4 regions of the Synechococcus sp. N26 genome follow, and region 1 is predicted to be linked to each of the others. Evidence: predicted binding sites of a transcription regulator. Region 1 holds the regulator's gene; each other region holds the start of a gene.
The links. The regulator NtcA, encoded in region 1, controls nitrogen genes in cyanobacteria. The targets are predictions, from matches to a motif close to GTANCNNNNGNTAC.
Positions count from the first base shown of each region.

Region 1 (3,184 bases):
GGGAATTTTGGAAGGATTGGGGGTCGGCGAGGCTTGTGGTCATCACGGAAGCATCTGTCCGGGCGACCCCGGCAAGACCTTGAATGTAGCGGCGAGATCACATTCCACAAGGGGATTGACACCACCCATGGTGTTTGGACAGGGCGAGAACCAACCGCCTGCGAGGCTTGACAAACTGCACACCACCGATGAGCCAATCCCCTGAACAACGCACTGATGACCGTCGCCCGCAGCAGTTGCGACCGTTCTCGGTGACCTGGAATCCCATGGGGTTTGCCTTGAGCTCCCTTGTGGTTCACACCGGCCGAACCGCTGTTCTCTGCAGCGTTTGCTTGGAGGACAAGGTTCCCCGCTGGCGCAAGGGAGAAGGATTGGGATGGCTCAGCGCCGAATACCGGTTGCTGCCCGGATCCACCCCACAGCGGCAATCACGGGAGCTGATGAAACTCTCGGGTCGCACCCAGGAAATTCAGCGGCTGATCGGCCGAAGCCTGCGCGCCGTGATCGACATGGAGCGTCTAGGGGAGCGCACCTTGCTGATCGACTGCGACGTGATCCAAGCGGACGCCGGCACCCGGACGGCCTCGATCACCGGGGCTTGGCTCGCCCTGGACCAAGCCTGCCGATCCCTGGTGGACCAGGGAGTGCTGGAGCAATCGCCCCTGATCGATCAGGTGGCGGCTGTATCCGTTGGCTTGGTTGATGGCCAGGCCTTGCTGGATCTGGACTACAGCGAAGACAGCCGAGCCGAGGTGGACCTGAACGTTGTGCAGTCCGGCGATGGCCGTCTGCTGGAAATCCAGGGAACTGCGGAGGGTGCGCCCTTCAGTCGCAGCCAACTCAATGAGCTGCTGGATTTAGCAGAGCCGGGATTGACATCCCTGATGCAGGCGCAACGCCAGGCCTTCAACGAGCACAGCAGCGTTACGTAATAACCGCTACACGGCGGCCACCGCCGGCTCCGTAACTTCGCCACACCAGGGGGTTGTCATGACCAGTAGCCGAGGTTTCAGCCGATACGCCCCGAAGATGGTGGCTCCAGCTCCCAGCACAGAGCCCGCCAACCGTTCTCTGCTGGAGATCATCCGGGATCTCGATGGCGCCAGCAGTGAACTGGTGGATCGCAACAAGACCATCTTTTTCCCTGGAGATCCCGCAGAACGGGTGTATCTGATCCGCCGGGGGGCCGTTCGTCTGTCCCGCGTCTACGAATCGGGAGAAGAGATCACCGTGGCCCTGCTCCGCGAGAACAGCCTCTTCGGGGTGCTGTCACTGCTGACAGGCCAACGGTCCGACCGCTTCTATCACGCTGTGGCCTTCACCCGGGTCGAAATGGTGACGGCACCAGCGACCTCCGTGAAGGCCGCAATCGAAGCAGACACCAGCGTTGGCCTGCGCTTGCTTCAGGGTCTCTCCAGCCGGATTCTGCAGACCGAGACGATGATTGAAACCCTCACCCATCGGGACATGTCATCCCGACTGGTGAGCTTCCTGCTGGTGCTTTGCAGGGACTTCGGCGTGGCAGATGAGCTGGGCATCACCATCGACCTGCGCCTGTCCCATCAGGCCATCGCTGAAGCAATTGGCTCAACACGCGTCACAATCACGCGTCTGCTGGGAGACTTGCGTCAATCCGGTCTGGTTCAGATTGACCGCAAGAAAATCACCGTTCTGGATCCGATCGCGCTGGCCAAACGCTTCAGCTAGGCCTGCCATCGCCCGACTTGTGCAGCGATGAGCGGCTGGGCACTGATTCTGGTTCTGTTGGTGCTCGGGGGCGTGCTGTCGACCCTGGGCGACCGCTTGGGCAGCCGCGTCGGCAAAGCGCGACTGAGTTTGTTCAGCATGCGCCCACGGCGCACCGCCGTTTTGATCACGGTGTTGACCGGCAGCCTGATCAGCGCACTCTCACTTGGCCTGATGCTTCTGGTGAGCCGGCAGTTGCGGGTGGGCCTGTTTGAACTGGATGCCCTGCAGGAGAAACTCCAAGACAGCCGTCAGCAGCTGAAGGCAGCCGAGCGGGAACGGGACAAGACCCAAACGGAAACCAAACGGATCGCCATTGAGCTCGAGCAATCACAGCAACGGGCCAACACCCTGCGCCTCGAACTGGCTCCTCTTCAGAAGGAGCTGGCCCAACTCGAAGCCGAACGTGAACGTCTAAGCCAGGACATCGCCTCCCGCGATGCGGACATCCAGCGCACGGAAGCCGAACTCAACAGCGTTCGCAGCCGCATCCGTGCCGGTGAGCAGGAACTCAAAGAACTGGAACGCAATCTGGTCGCCTTGCGGCGTGGATCGGTGGTGATCAGCAGCGGACAGACCTTGGCAAGAGCAACGGTTCGACTCGATGCTCCGGACCAGGCCAAACAGGCTGTCGACAGGCTGTTGCAGGAGGCCAATCTCAACGCCTACGGGAAAGTGCGACCTGGCGAAGCACCAGAACGCCAGTTAATCCGCGTTCCGCGCAGCGATGTGGAACGCCTGCAAAGCATCATCCGCAAACCGGAGACCTGGGTGATCTCGCTGCGCTCAGCCACCAATGTGCTGCGGGGTGAAACAGCGGTGTATGCCTTCCCAGAAGTGCGTCCGAACCGACCGGTGACCCAACGCGGAGATGTGCTGGCCACCACCACACTCCAACCGAATGAACGCACTCCAGAGGGCATTCGCACACGGCTGAACCTTCTCTTGGCCTCGGCCTATGCCGAGGTGCAGCGGCGGGGGTCCCTGACCGAGGGCCTTCAATTCGATGGATCAGCCCTCTCCCAACTGGCCCAGACCCTGATGGAAGGACCGAGCCAAAGCGTGGTCTTGGACGTGATTTCCGCAGGGGTCAGCGACAGTGCCGATCCCGTCGTCGTCTCCATTCAGGCCTCCCCATGAAACGGGTGGCCGTCCTCGATCCAGGCCGCTGCAAATGTGGTCTTGTGCTGGCCGATCTTCAGCTCGGCCTGGTGCGCGAAGGGCATGTGCTGGCCCCGGAGGCCGTCGAACCCTGGTTGGAGCACTGGAGTCAAGACCAAGCTCTCGATCGCATCCTGATCGGCGATGGCACGGGAAGCCGAGCCTGGATCCAGCGACTGGAACGGCTGGGCCATCTCACCGTGGTTCCGGAGCAGGGAACAACCCTGAGGGCGAGACAGCGTTACTGGGCGCTATGGCCGGCTCGAGGTTGGCGACG
Region 1 covers NZ_UCNM01000002.1:531,003-534,186, reverse strand. The annotation lists gene DXY33_RS02680 (cob(I)yrinic acid a,c-diamide adenosyltransferase) at 1-43, opposite strand, end outside; gene rph (ribonuclease PH) at 189-932, shown strand; gene ntcA (global nitrogen regulator NtcA) at 991-1,707, shown strand; gene DXY33_RS02665 (DUF3084 domain-containing protein) at 1,735-2,886, shown strand; gene DXY33_RS02660 (resolvase) at 2,883-3,184, shown strand, end outside.

Region 2 (3,184 bases), 350 kb from region 1:
ACAAGATGAAGGTGCAGCGCGGTGCCCTGCCGGAAGACTCCGCTCGCAACGACAACCACCGCCTCAAGCGTTACATCGCCAAGGTGACGATCAACCCGGCGTTGGCCCACGGCATCAGCACCGAGGTGGGGTCGATCGAAACCGGCAAGCTCGCCGATCTGGTGCTTTGGAAGCCTGGCTTCTTCGGCATTCGCCCGGAACTGGTGGTGAAGGGCGGTTCGATCGTCTGGGCCCAGATGGGCGATGCCAACGCCTCGATTCCCACCCCAGGCCCGGTGCACGGCCGGCCGATGTTCGGCGCCTTCGGCAAAGCCCTCGCGCCCAGTTGTCTCACCTTCGTGAGCGAAGCGGCGATGGATGCCGACATCCAACGCCAGCTGGGGCTGGAGCGCACCTGCATGGCGGTGAAGGACACCCGCAGCGTGGGCAAGAGCGCCCTCAAGCTGAATTCAGCGCTGCCCAAGGTGAGCGTGGACCCACAGACCTATGAGGTGTTCGCCGACGGTGAGCTGCTCACCTGTGAGCCCGCCGAGGTGCTGCCCCTCGCCCAGCGCTACCTGCTGCTTTGAGCCCCACGCTGCTGGTGGTCCAACACGTGGACCACGAAGACGCCGCACTGGTGGGAGAGCTGGCGCGGCAGCGGGGCCTGACACTCGAGATCCTGAGGCCCGACCGGGGCGACCCACTGCCGGACCCCAGGGCGTGTGCCAACAGCATCGCCCTTGTGCTCGGTGGCCCGATGAGCGTGAACGATCACGACCAACCAGGCATGGACTGGTTGCAGCAGGAACTGGACTGGTTGAGGGCCTGGCACCAGCAACGCCAACCGGTGCTGGGCATCTGCCTCGGGGCGCAGCTCTTGGCTGTGGCTGCAGGGGGCAGCGTTCAAGCGCTGCAGGTGGGAGCACCACCGCAGCAACTGAAGGAACTGGGGCTCGGCGCGATCCACTGGGTCGCGAATCCCAGTGATGAGGCTCTGCTCAAAGGGCAACCCAGCAGCACTCTGGTGCTGCATTGGCATGGTGATCGCATCCACCTCCCGGCTGATGCAACCCTGCTGGGTTCTTCACTGCACTGCGCCGAACAGGTGTTTCGGATCGGAGCCCACGCCATTGGCCTGCAATGCCACCTCGAGATCGATGGCGATGCGCTGGAACGCTGGATCGCCAACGACCACGACTACGTGGTGAACGCCCTTGGAGCTGAAGGGCCCGATCGCCTGACCCAGGACTGGCGCAGGCTGGGCACCACGCTTCAGGCACAAGGCCGAAACTTCTTCAATGCTGTGCTCAATCAACTGATTGAGATCAGCCAGACCCACTAATTCCTACGCACAAAAATAAACAAAACCAAAAACTTTTCTGAAGAGGTATCAACCTGAACACCACTTCGGCGTTTGCAGGAGCTTCAATATTTCTGTAGCAACAGCTACCGATCGTTCACTTCGCATCGCGCGAAGCGCAGTTCGCCTCAGGCCATGGAACGGGGACCTGAGCTTGCTTCGAGGACCATCCAATGACAACCCTTCTCTATCGCGGGCATCAGTACCAGCAAAACAACGCCACTCAGGGCAAGCCCGGGGTGCAGCTGGTTTACCGCCGCAACGTGTACCAAGCCCGCCAGATCAACAACCACCGCACTCCGGTGCAGCTCGTTTACCGCGGCGTGGGCTACACGCGCTAGGCCAACTTCTTAATCCGTAGCAACTCGAACATTCCAGTTCCGAGGATTGAGGCGTAATAGGTCCAGCTTCAGCCAAGACGTTGGATCTCATCACCTCTCGCCTCGACCAAGGCCTCGTGCAAGTGAGTCCTTCCAGCGTGCATGGAGTGTTCTGGCTGCAGACCCACTTTCCGTCTCAGGAATGGGATGCCCTGCTGTCTGGACAAGCCGCCTTTGGCATGGATTGCATCGATGACCTGATCACCGACGCCCGTCAGGCCGGCCTGAACGTGGAGTGGGAAGCATCCGTCCCTAGCTGAACACGCCTGAATTGAATCCCTAACAAAGCCCTGCACACGGCTGTGTTGCAGGGCTTTTTTAAAAGCGTCAACGAAGCAGCAGGCTCAAGCCACCAAGCGGTTGAGCATCGGCAATTCCGACAGTTCATCCCGCCACTCCTGGGCCCAGAGAGCCTGACTGCGCTCATACACCTCCATCAACTGCTCCACGGCGCGCTCGTGGAAATCAACGCGCAGATCCAACAGCGGAAAAGCCGCTTCACCGCTCACCTGCACCGCCGCTGACGTGCAGAAGGGAGAACGATGGTCACCACCAGCCGCTTCCCCGGCCTGGAGAGCCATCATCAGGCGGCGGCCCAGTTTCAAGCTGGGGTCGCTGGTGAGAAAGGCCTGCTCCATGGCTGCCAGCACGCCCTCATCCACCAAGCAATTACCGGCAACAGACAGATCACGCTGATGGCGATGCCCTGCCCAAGGGCCGCAATCCTGTCCCGTCCAACAGGCCGTGCGACCGTCCAGGTCGATCAGGTGAAACTGACGCCGGTCTCGGTGCTGGTCATCCGTCAGCAAGCTGGCCAGAACGCTCTCGGCATCGGAACTCTGCTCAAGGCGCTCAAGACCACAAATCCCCAGATACGGATTGGTGTGGGCCTGGGTGGCGACGGCACCTACACCGGCGCGGATGTGGGGCACGGTGGATCCAACGGCCAGGTGACAGGTGGCAACAGCCACGCCAAAGCGGCCGTTGCTGGGGTCTCGAGCAAGGATCGAAAAGGTCACGGCAGCTGACGGTCGAGCCGCTGCAACGTTTCCAGCAGCACCGCGGTGCCTGCCCAGCACTGCTCGTCGCTGGTGAACTCCGCCGCGGAATGACTCAGACCACCCCGGCTGGGCACAAAAATCATGCCCATTGGCCAGCGGCGGCCGACTTCCTGGGCATCGTGGCTGGCGCGGCTGGGGAGATGGCTGTGGGACAAGCCGAGATCGGCTGCGGCCTCAGCGATCGTGGCCATCACCACCGCATCAGCAGGGGTGGGATCAACGCTGAACTGGGGGTCCACCACAATCGGGCAGCCAGTTTCAACACCGATTCGTTCCACCTGCTGCATCAACTCCTCCACCAACTGATCGAGAACAGTGGGATCCACATCCCTGAGGTCAACGGTCAGGGCGACAGCGCCAGGAACAACGTTGGCGGCATTGGGCCAGACCTCCAGTCGACC
Region 2 covers NZ_UCNM01000002.1:182,195-185,378, forward strand. The annotation lists gene ureC (urease subunit alpha) at 1-569, shown strand, start outside; gene DXY33_RS01005 (type 1 glutamine amidotransferase) at 584-1,324, shown strand; gene DXY33_RS01010 (DUF4278 domain-containing protein) at 1,516-1,683, shown strand; gene DXY33_RS01015 (hypothetical protein) at 1,806-1,982, shown strand; gene DXY33_RS01020 (DUF1028 domain-containing protein) at 2,067-2,741, opposite strand; gene DXY33_RS01025 (Zn-dependent hydrolase) at 2,738-3,184, opposite strand, start outside.
Region 2: DXY33_RS01010 (DUF4278 domain-containing protein) is a predicted target of NtcA. The motif match lies at 1,419-1,432, and genes of this name have one in related genera.

Region 3 (3,184 bases), on a different contig from region 1:
CGGCGGCCCGTGAGCTCGGACAACCCCGGTCTGCTTTGAAGGTGGAGCTCCGGCAGGCGACTCGCTTCTGGCCCGCCGAGGGATACCACCAGAACTACGCGGAGAACAACTCCGTCAAATACAACTTCTACCGGTTCAGCTGCGGTCGTGACCGCAGACTCGACAGCGTCTGGGGCAACAACGCTCGCTCCGGTAACGCCTGGGGGAAGTAGGGCTGCTGCAGCCTCATTCCTCGGCAGAGCGCCCCCGGATGCGGGCACGGTCGCTCAGCCAGATGATCACCCGCGTGATCGCCCACGCGAGGGCGACGCCCAACAGGATCGAGAGCAGCGACTCCACAGCACAGCACTTGAGGACACCGGCAACTGCCGGATGCTCCTCAATATGCCGATCTGATCAAGGAATGCGTGGGGACTGTTGCGATCAGTCGTTTGCTTTGGCGTCCTTGTCTTTCTCTTTTGCTGGCTGTGTCGTGGCCTGAGGCTTGGATGCCGCCTTGCAGGCCAGGGAGGCTTCCAGGCGCTGCAGCTGCGCTTCGCGCAGGGCATCGGAAATGCTGAGAGTGCGGTCAGTCATCGATTGGCGTTCTCGACGGCGGCAGGCTCAGGGCCTTGTGCGATCGAAAGGGGGCCTACGGGTCTGAAGACTGTCGAAACCTAGACGCCCACGGGTCAACGTCCAGGGAGCAAAAGTGCTTACGTCAGTGTCTGGCAACACGTCTGCGCTTCAACGCCAGCGCGATTGACGGCTTGCCAAACATGTATCGCCATGGCTATTAGTACAGGTGTACTGATTTTTGGGTGGCTCATGTCGGTTGATCACGGTGATCTCGCGGTGAAGGCGGAGGCTCTCTTTCTCCACGTCCGCCCAGGGCACTTTGTGATCGTTGCTGGAGACCAGCTCGATCAAGGGGATTGGTGGATGGGACAGGTGCTCTTCTGCGAGGGAAGTGCGCGCCACCCCAGGCTTCCGTCGCTGTTTCAGGTGGCTGACGTGGATACGGGCGTCATCAAATGGATCAATGCCGACGCGGTCTCGGATGTGATCTGGTCGATGGATGGATGGCCCGCCAGTGCACCTGTCTCTTCGGGCTGTTGATCGAGTGGGGCCTTGGTCAAGGGGCGATATGTATTCGCGCGAACGGCACGGGCTCGGCGGCTGCCTTATAAATAGTTTGTAGCGGTTGCTACAAAACGTTCACCCCCTCTTGAGGGGGCGCAGATGCTCCAAGCCATGGAACGGGGACTTGGATTTCTTCGAGGAACATCCAATGACTGCACTTCTCTATCGAGGCCACACCTACGCAGCAGCTCCAGTCACGCCCAAAGCCTGCGTTGAATTGACCTACCGCCGCGAGCACTACAACACCTGCCGCCAGGAACTTATTGGCGAAAGCCGCCGCACCCTCACCTACCGGGGCGTCACCTACACCAAGTAGCCCGAAGCACCCGTTGGTTCCTGCCCCTGCCCCCTTTCAAGGGCAGGGGCTTTTGTTGGGCAGTCGGATGGAGGCAAGCCACGGTCCAAGGGAGATCCCGGCATCCTGTGGGCGAGCCAGTCAGCATTCGCCGATGGGATCGGATCTCACCGCCATCGTGATCTCCTCGGTGTTTCTTGGGGTGGGTTTTGTGATCGCCAAGTTCTTCCCTGAAGCCGCGTTGCTGGCGGCGGTGTTCCTGGTGGGGTTGGCGATTCTCAACGTCGCCCTTGTTCTTGTGGCCTGATGCCCAAAAGAAGAGGGGGTGTTCCCTAAGCACCCCCGCTCGACGCGTTGCCCCTTCACCGAGAGAGGCCCCGCAGGATGGCCTGGGCTCCCGTGGCTGTTCGTCGCCATTACGACAAAAAGGCCGGGCTCTCCGGGCGCCCTCGCTGCGTTGACAGGGGCCGCACTATGAACATGTTCACTATGAACTTTTTTCATGGCAAACGTCCGCGAGATGGTCAACACCCATCTGCCCGTCGCGCTCAAGCTGATCAACAGCGCCGCCCTGGTTGCGATCGCGCTTTCAACCCTCTGCGCTGCTGGCTCTCTGCGTGAGATGTCTGGCAGGTCTGCTGCTCCAGCGGCTGTCACTGAAGCCAACTGAGCCCGATGAAATGGAGCGATACCCCGTATCGCTCCAGGGGATTGCGCCGGCCGTTACTTGATCAAATTTGGTCGAATTCCTTAAGAAATCAACATCCAACCTGTTGAAAAGATTAAGCGCGGCAACCTGATTGATTCAGCAAGTTCTCAGTGAACAGACGGGTTTCCGGCCATCGACGATGCTTCAGCAAATGCTTACGATCAAGCGGTGAGAGGAGGGTTGTATGTATCTGCTGACCATTAAGGATGGTCTTGGCACCCGTCATATCGGTCCCTACGCGTCGCCGAAGCACGCATCGGATGATCTTGATCGGGTGTTGGAAACCTGCTCCGAGCGAGCACGGTGGCAGATTCATGCATTGGAAACCCCAGACCGCACACTCGAATTGCAGGCTGTTGCCTCCTGACGGGTTGTTTCGTCCTTATTGGCTGTTTTGATCTGACCCTGCGACCTGATCAGCTCTGACGTCGCCCTGGAAAGCCTCTGGTCAGCCCGCTATCGATCATCAGGCCGATGCCGGCGTTGATGCAGATCAGGCTGAGGGTTCCATACCAGAACCAGGGGCCTGCGTCCTTGCCCAGCATCTGAACCACCTTGCGGCTCACCGCCTCGCCGAACAGGCAGAGGCCCACCGGGAGCAGCAGCACCCCCAGCTGGGCCTTGATGTACCAGCGCACCGGGGAGCGGCTCATGACTGGGCCAGCACCCAGTTCACCAGGGTGCGCACGCCGTAGCCGGTGGCACCAGCGGGATTGACCCCTTTGCCCTTGTCACTCCACACCGGGCCGGCGATGTCGATGTGGGCCCAGGCGGTGTCTTTGGCCACGAACTCCTTGAGGAACAGGGCCGCTGTGATCGAACCACCGGGCCGCGGGCCGGTGTTCTTCATGTCGGCCAGCAATGACTTCAATCCATCCCTGTAGGACTGCCGCAGTGGCATGCGCCAGAGCCCTTCACCGCTCGTCTCAGCGGCGGCATCGAGGGCCTCCGCCAGATCGTCATTGTTGGACCAGAGCCCGGCCACCTCATCCCCCAGAGCAATCACGCAGGCTCCGGTGAGGGTGGCCAGATCCACCACGGCATCGGGCTTCTGCTCA
Region 3 covers NZ_UCNM01000006.1:142,730-145,913, forward strand. The annotation lists gene msrA (peptide-methionine (S)-S-oxide reductase MsrA) at 1-212, shown strand, start outside; gene DXY33_RS12205 (hypothetical protein) at 424-576, opposite strand; gene DXY33_RS04030 (DUF3104 domain-containing protein) at 808-1,098, shown strand; gene DXY33_RS04035 (DUF4278 domain-containing protein) at 1,271-1,438, shown strand; gene DXY33_RS12210 (hypothetical protein) at 1,572-1,724, shown strand; gene DXY33_RS12215 (hypothetical protein) at 1,920-2,087, shown strand; gene DXY33_RS04040 (hypothetical protein) at 2,311-2,493, shown strand; gene DXY33_RS04045 (hypothetical protein) at 2,543-2,779, opposite strand; gene DXY33_RS04050 (leucyl aminopeptidase) at 2,776-3,184, opposite strand, start outside.
Region 3: DXY33_RS04035 (DUF4278 domain-containing protein) is a predicted target of NtcA. The motif match lies at 1,177-1,190, and genes of this name have one in related genera.

Region 4 (3,184 bases), on a different contig from region 1:
TTAGAACCAGCTAAACCCAAGAAGCGCAGGCGAAAAAGTGGTAGGCACCAGGTCTGGGAGGACGATTTTGATTGGCTAATGGATTAGTCATCCCCCTGTACCAGCCACGTCGGCGCCCAGAGCTTGCATTTCTTCTTCAGGTGCTCAAATAAAATTACATATATCGGCAACAATTTTTGCTTCGTGAATAGTAGCCGGCTCATTCCAGTCATTCCATTTCGATCCAGCACCAGTGAAATTAAATAAACGCTCCGTACATAGAACCGCAATGAAAAGAGGCTGTTTTTGAGGGTTTACGCCTGGAACTACAATTGAATCACCCATTTTTTGAGCGCGTCCAAAATCAAGTATTAATGGACCATATTTTCGGGTTTCAGCTATTGCAGGGACTGCAATCAAAAGAGCTACTACAAGAAAAGGAAGGCGATTCACGGTTCTACGTCATCAGAAAGGCTCTTTAGCCTGATTATTTAGTATTCATTGATGCACTCGCTACCAATCATTGAGAGCTACAACCATATTGCTCGCAGTTGATTTGCACATCTGAGAGCGGCGAGATCACCTCTGTGAAGGCTGGTGGTTTCGCTTGTCTAGCCCGCCTCAGGAACCCACAGCCCATCTCCTTCTGCCACGTCGGCGCCCAGAGCTTGCACTTCTTCTTCAGGTGCTCGACCTGCAGCAATGGGGCCACCACCGTGGACAGAGCTGCAGTGGGCGACGCTGCGCAACGTGATTGAGCTGGCTCAGGACAGCTAAGCCTCAGTAGCGAGCGAAGACAGAGGTTGTTCCGTCATGGGCAATGGCAAGTACCTCAAAAGGTTCAGCCTCGACGCCAGGCACCTCCATCCCAGGAGAACCCATTGGCATCCCTGGAACCGCCAGACCTCGGATATTGGGCCGTTCCCTCAAAAGGCGCTGAATCGCAGATGCAGGTACATGCCCTTCAATCACATATCCCTCCACATCAGCGGTGTGACAAGAAGCCTGTTGAGAGCTAACACCACGCTCCTGCTTCACGGCATCCATGTCCTCGGTGACATGGTCATCAATGCGAAACCCCGCCGAGGCGATGTGTGCTCCCCATTGAGTACAGCAGCCGCAACTCGCTGATCGATAAACCGTCATCTGCGGGCCCGCAGCACTGCTGGTATCAGGCATCGCAGCATCCCCTTTCACATCACCGTGCGCGTGAACAGGTTGAATCACCCAAAGCAGCGATCCGACTACGCAAGCTCCAACTAAGCCCTGTCGCGCAGAAGCTTGCCAACGGGCTACAGAACGCGATGCCTTCATGGAGTCGTCTACCAAGCGAACAGAGTCGATTTCTGGATTATCGCGACTTGCTCTGACTCGTCGGCGGATGCTGCGGCACAAGCAGATTGAGGCTTGGCAGACGATGCAGAAGACGGGCTGGAGGCGCTGACCTCCACCTGTGTGGTGAGCAGACGGACCCAAGGCTGTCAGGCATGGGTCCGCGTCCTGAGGAGTTTTCGCGTCACCTCTAGGACTTTTTCTTTGTACTCAAGTCATACCAGTCGATTCAGCGAAATTTGCTACCAAACGCCTGAGGTAATTGCGCAAAAAAACTCAGGTTTGTGGGCCAAGAGCTGGCATAGAACCTTTTCAGGCACGGCCCACGACTTAGAGCTTCGATGCCTTGGGGGCGGACATGAGACGCCGCCCCTCCACACACAGCAGCTACTGCTGTTGCTGCATCTGCTGGTGACGCCTGCTGCTCCAACTCGGGATGCCAACTCGAGGCAAAAAGAAACCCCTGCCGAGGGCAGGGGTTCGGGATCTGATCAAGCTTTGATCACTTGGTGTAGGACGCGCCTCTGTAGGTAAGGCTTGGGTGAGCATTGTGAGCGAGTTCTTCGCGGCATGTGTTGTAGTGCTGGCGGCGGTAGGTCAGCTCGACACAAGCTTTGGGTGAAGCTGCTTGAGCTTCGTAGGAGTGACCTCTGTAGAGAAGAGCAGTCATGGTTAGTTCCTCAGAAAATTCCAAGTCCCCGTTCAGTGGCTTGGAGTGTCTGCGCCCCATCGAAAGGGGTGAACGTTATGTAGCGGTTGCTACAGATCCTTTATAGGGGAGTGTCAACCCCTGCGTCGTTCAAACGGATACACAGCGCGTTTTTGGCACTAGCACCGCTCAACACCCTCCCCCGCAAGATTGGCGCACACTTTGGCGCACAAAAAATGATATTTAGCCGTTTTGCACTAAAAAAGCGGCCCGTGTGGACCGCTCAGATGTCAGTGCTGAACTGACTTTTTTGAAAAATGGAGCCAAGGAGACTCGAACTCCTGACCCCCTGCATGCCATAGAGGCACTTTGGACGCCAAAAACCACTGCAAACACTGGGCTGGCGCTTAATTAATACAAACTATGTGCGCAGAAAGGTGCGCAGAATTGTCCTACTTCAAGGCACCTATCAGGCTGAGATCACAGTCAAAATTGATCAACGTCGATTTGATCCTTGCCGATCTGCGACCTGAACAACTCTGCGGCAGTAAGAGATGAACTCCTCAGGGGGCATATCCCCCTTGGCGTCATTGGTCTGCCAGCTAACGATTTCAAAGTCAGGGACCGGCTCTGCTGTGACGTGATCAATCGTCGGCAGCAGAGAGAAGCGCCTCTTGTATTCAGCGCCCTCGGCCTTCGCGTCGTCGTTGTTGTACGTGCCAAGCAGCGTTGGATCGAGCTTGGACCCGTCGTATGGATCAGAGCCGTTACAGCGGTGAAATGCCTCGTTGATGGCTTCTATCGCTTGCTTGACGGTGTATTGACCACCACGCCTCTTGTCGCGCCTGGTGACTGCCACAGCCTTCCGCTGGATCAGTTCGCTGTACTTGCCATCGCTTACCCCAACCCAGCTAGGAGCACTCCAACTCACGCCACCACCTGTCATCCACTGCCCCCTGGGTAGCCATGACCCGAAAGAGAGTCACCGCCAGCGAGAAGAAACAACGCCATGAATGGGCGGTGCGGCAGATAGACGCCGGAATGGGTCTCAGCGAATTAACCGCCTTTACTGCCGAAACATGGGGGTGCTCCCGAAGACAGGCTCGCGATGTTGTGGCCAAGGCCCACAAGGACTGGCTGGACGCTTGTTATGGATCTGAGGAGATCGACCAGAGGGACTTGCTTTTCCAGCAGGTGGGACGGCTAGAGCGCATCGCCCGCAAG
Region 4 covers NZ_UCNM01000012.1:107,580-110,763, reverse strand. The annotation lists gene DXY33_RS12100 (hypothetical protein) at 145-432, opposite strand; gene DXY33_RS11765 (DUF411 domain-containing protein) at 760-1,158, opposite strand; gene DXY33_RS11755 (DUF4278 domain-containing protein) at 1,814-1,981, opposite strand; gene DXY33_RS11750 (hypothetical protein) at 2,457-2,906, opposite strand; gene DXY33_RS11745 (hypothetical protein) at 2,927-3,184, shown strand, end outside.
Region 4: DXY33_RS11755 (DUF4278 domain-containing protein) is a predicted target of NtcA. The motif match lies at 2,061-2,074, and genes of this name have one in related genera.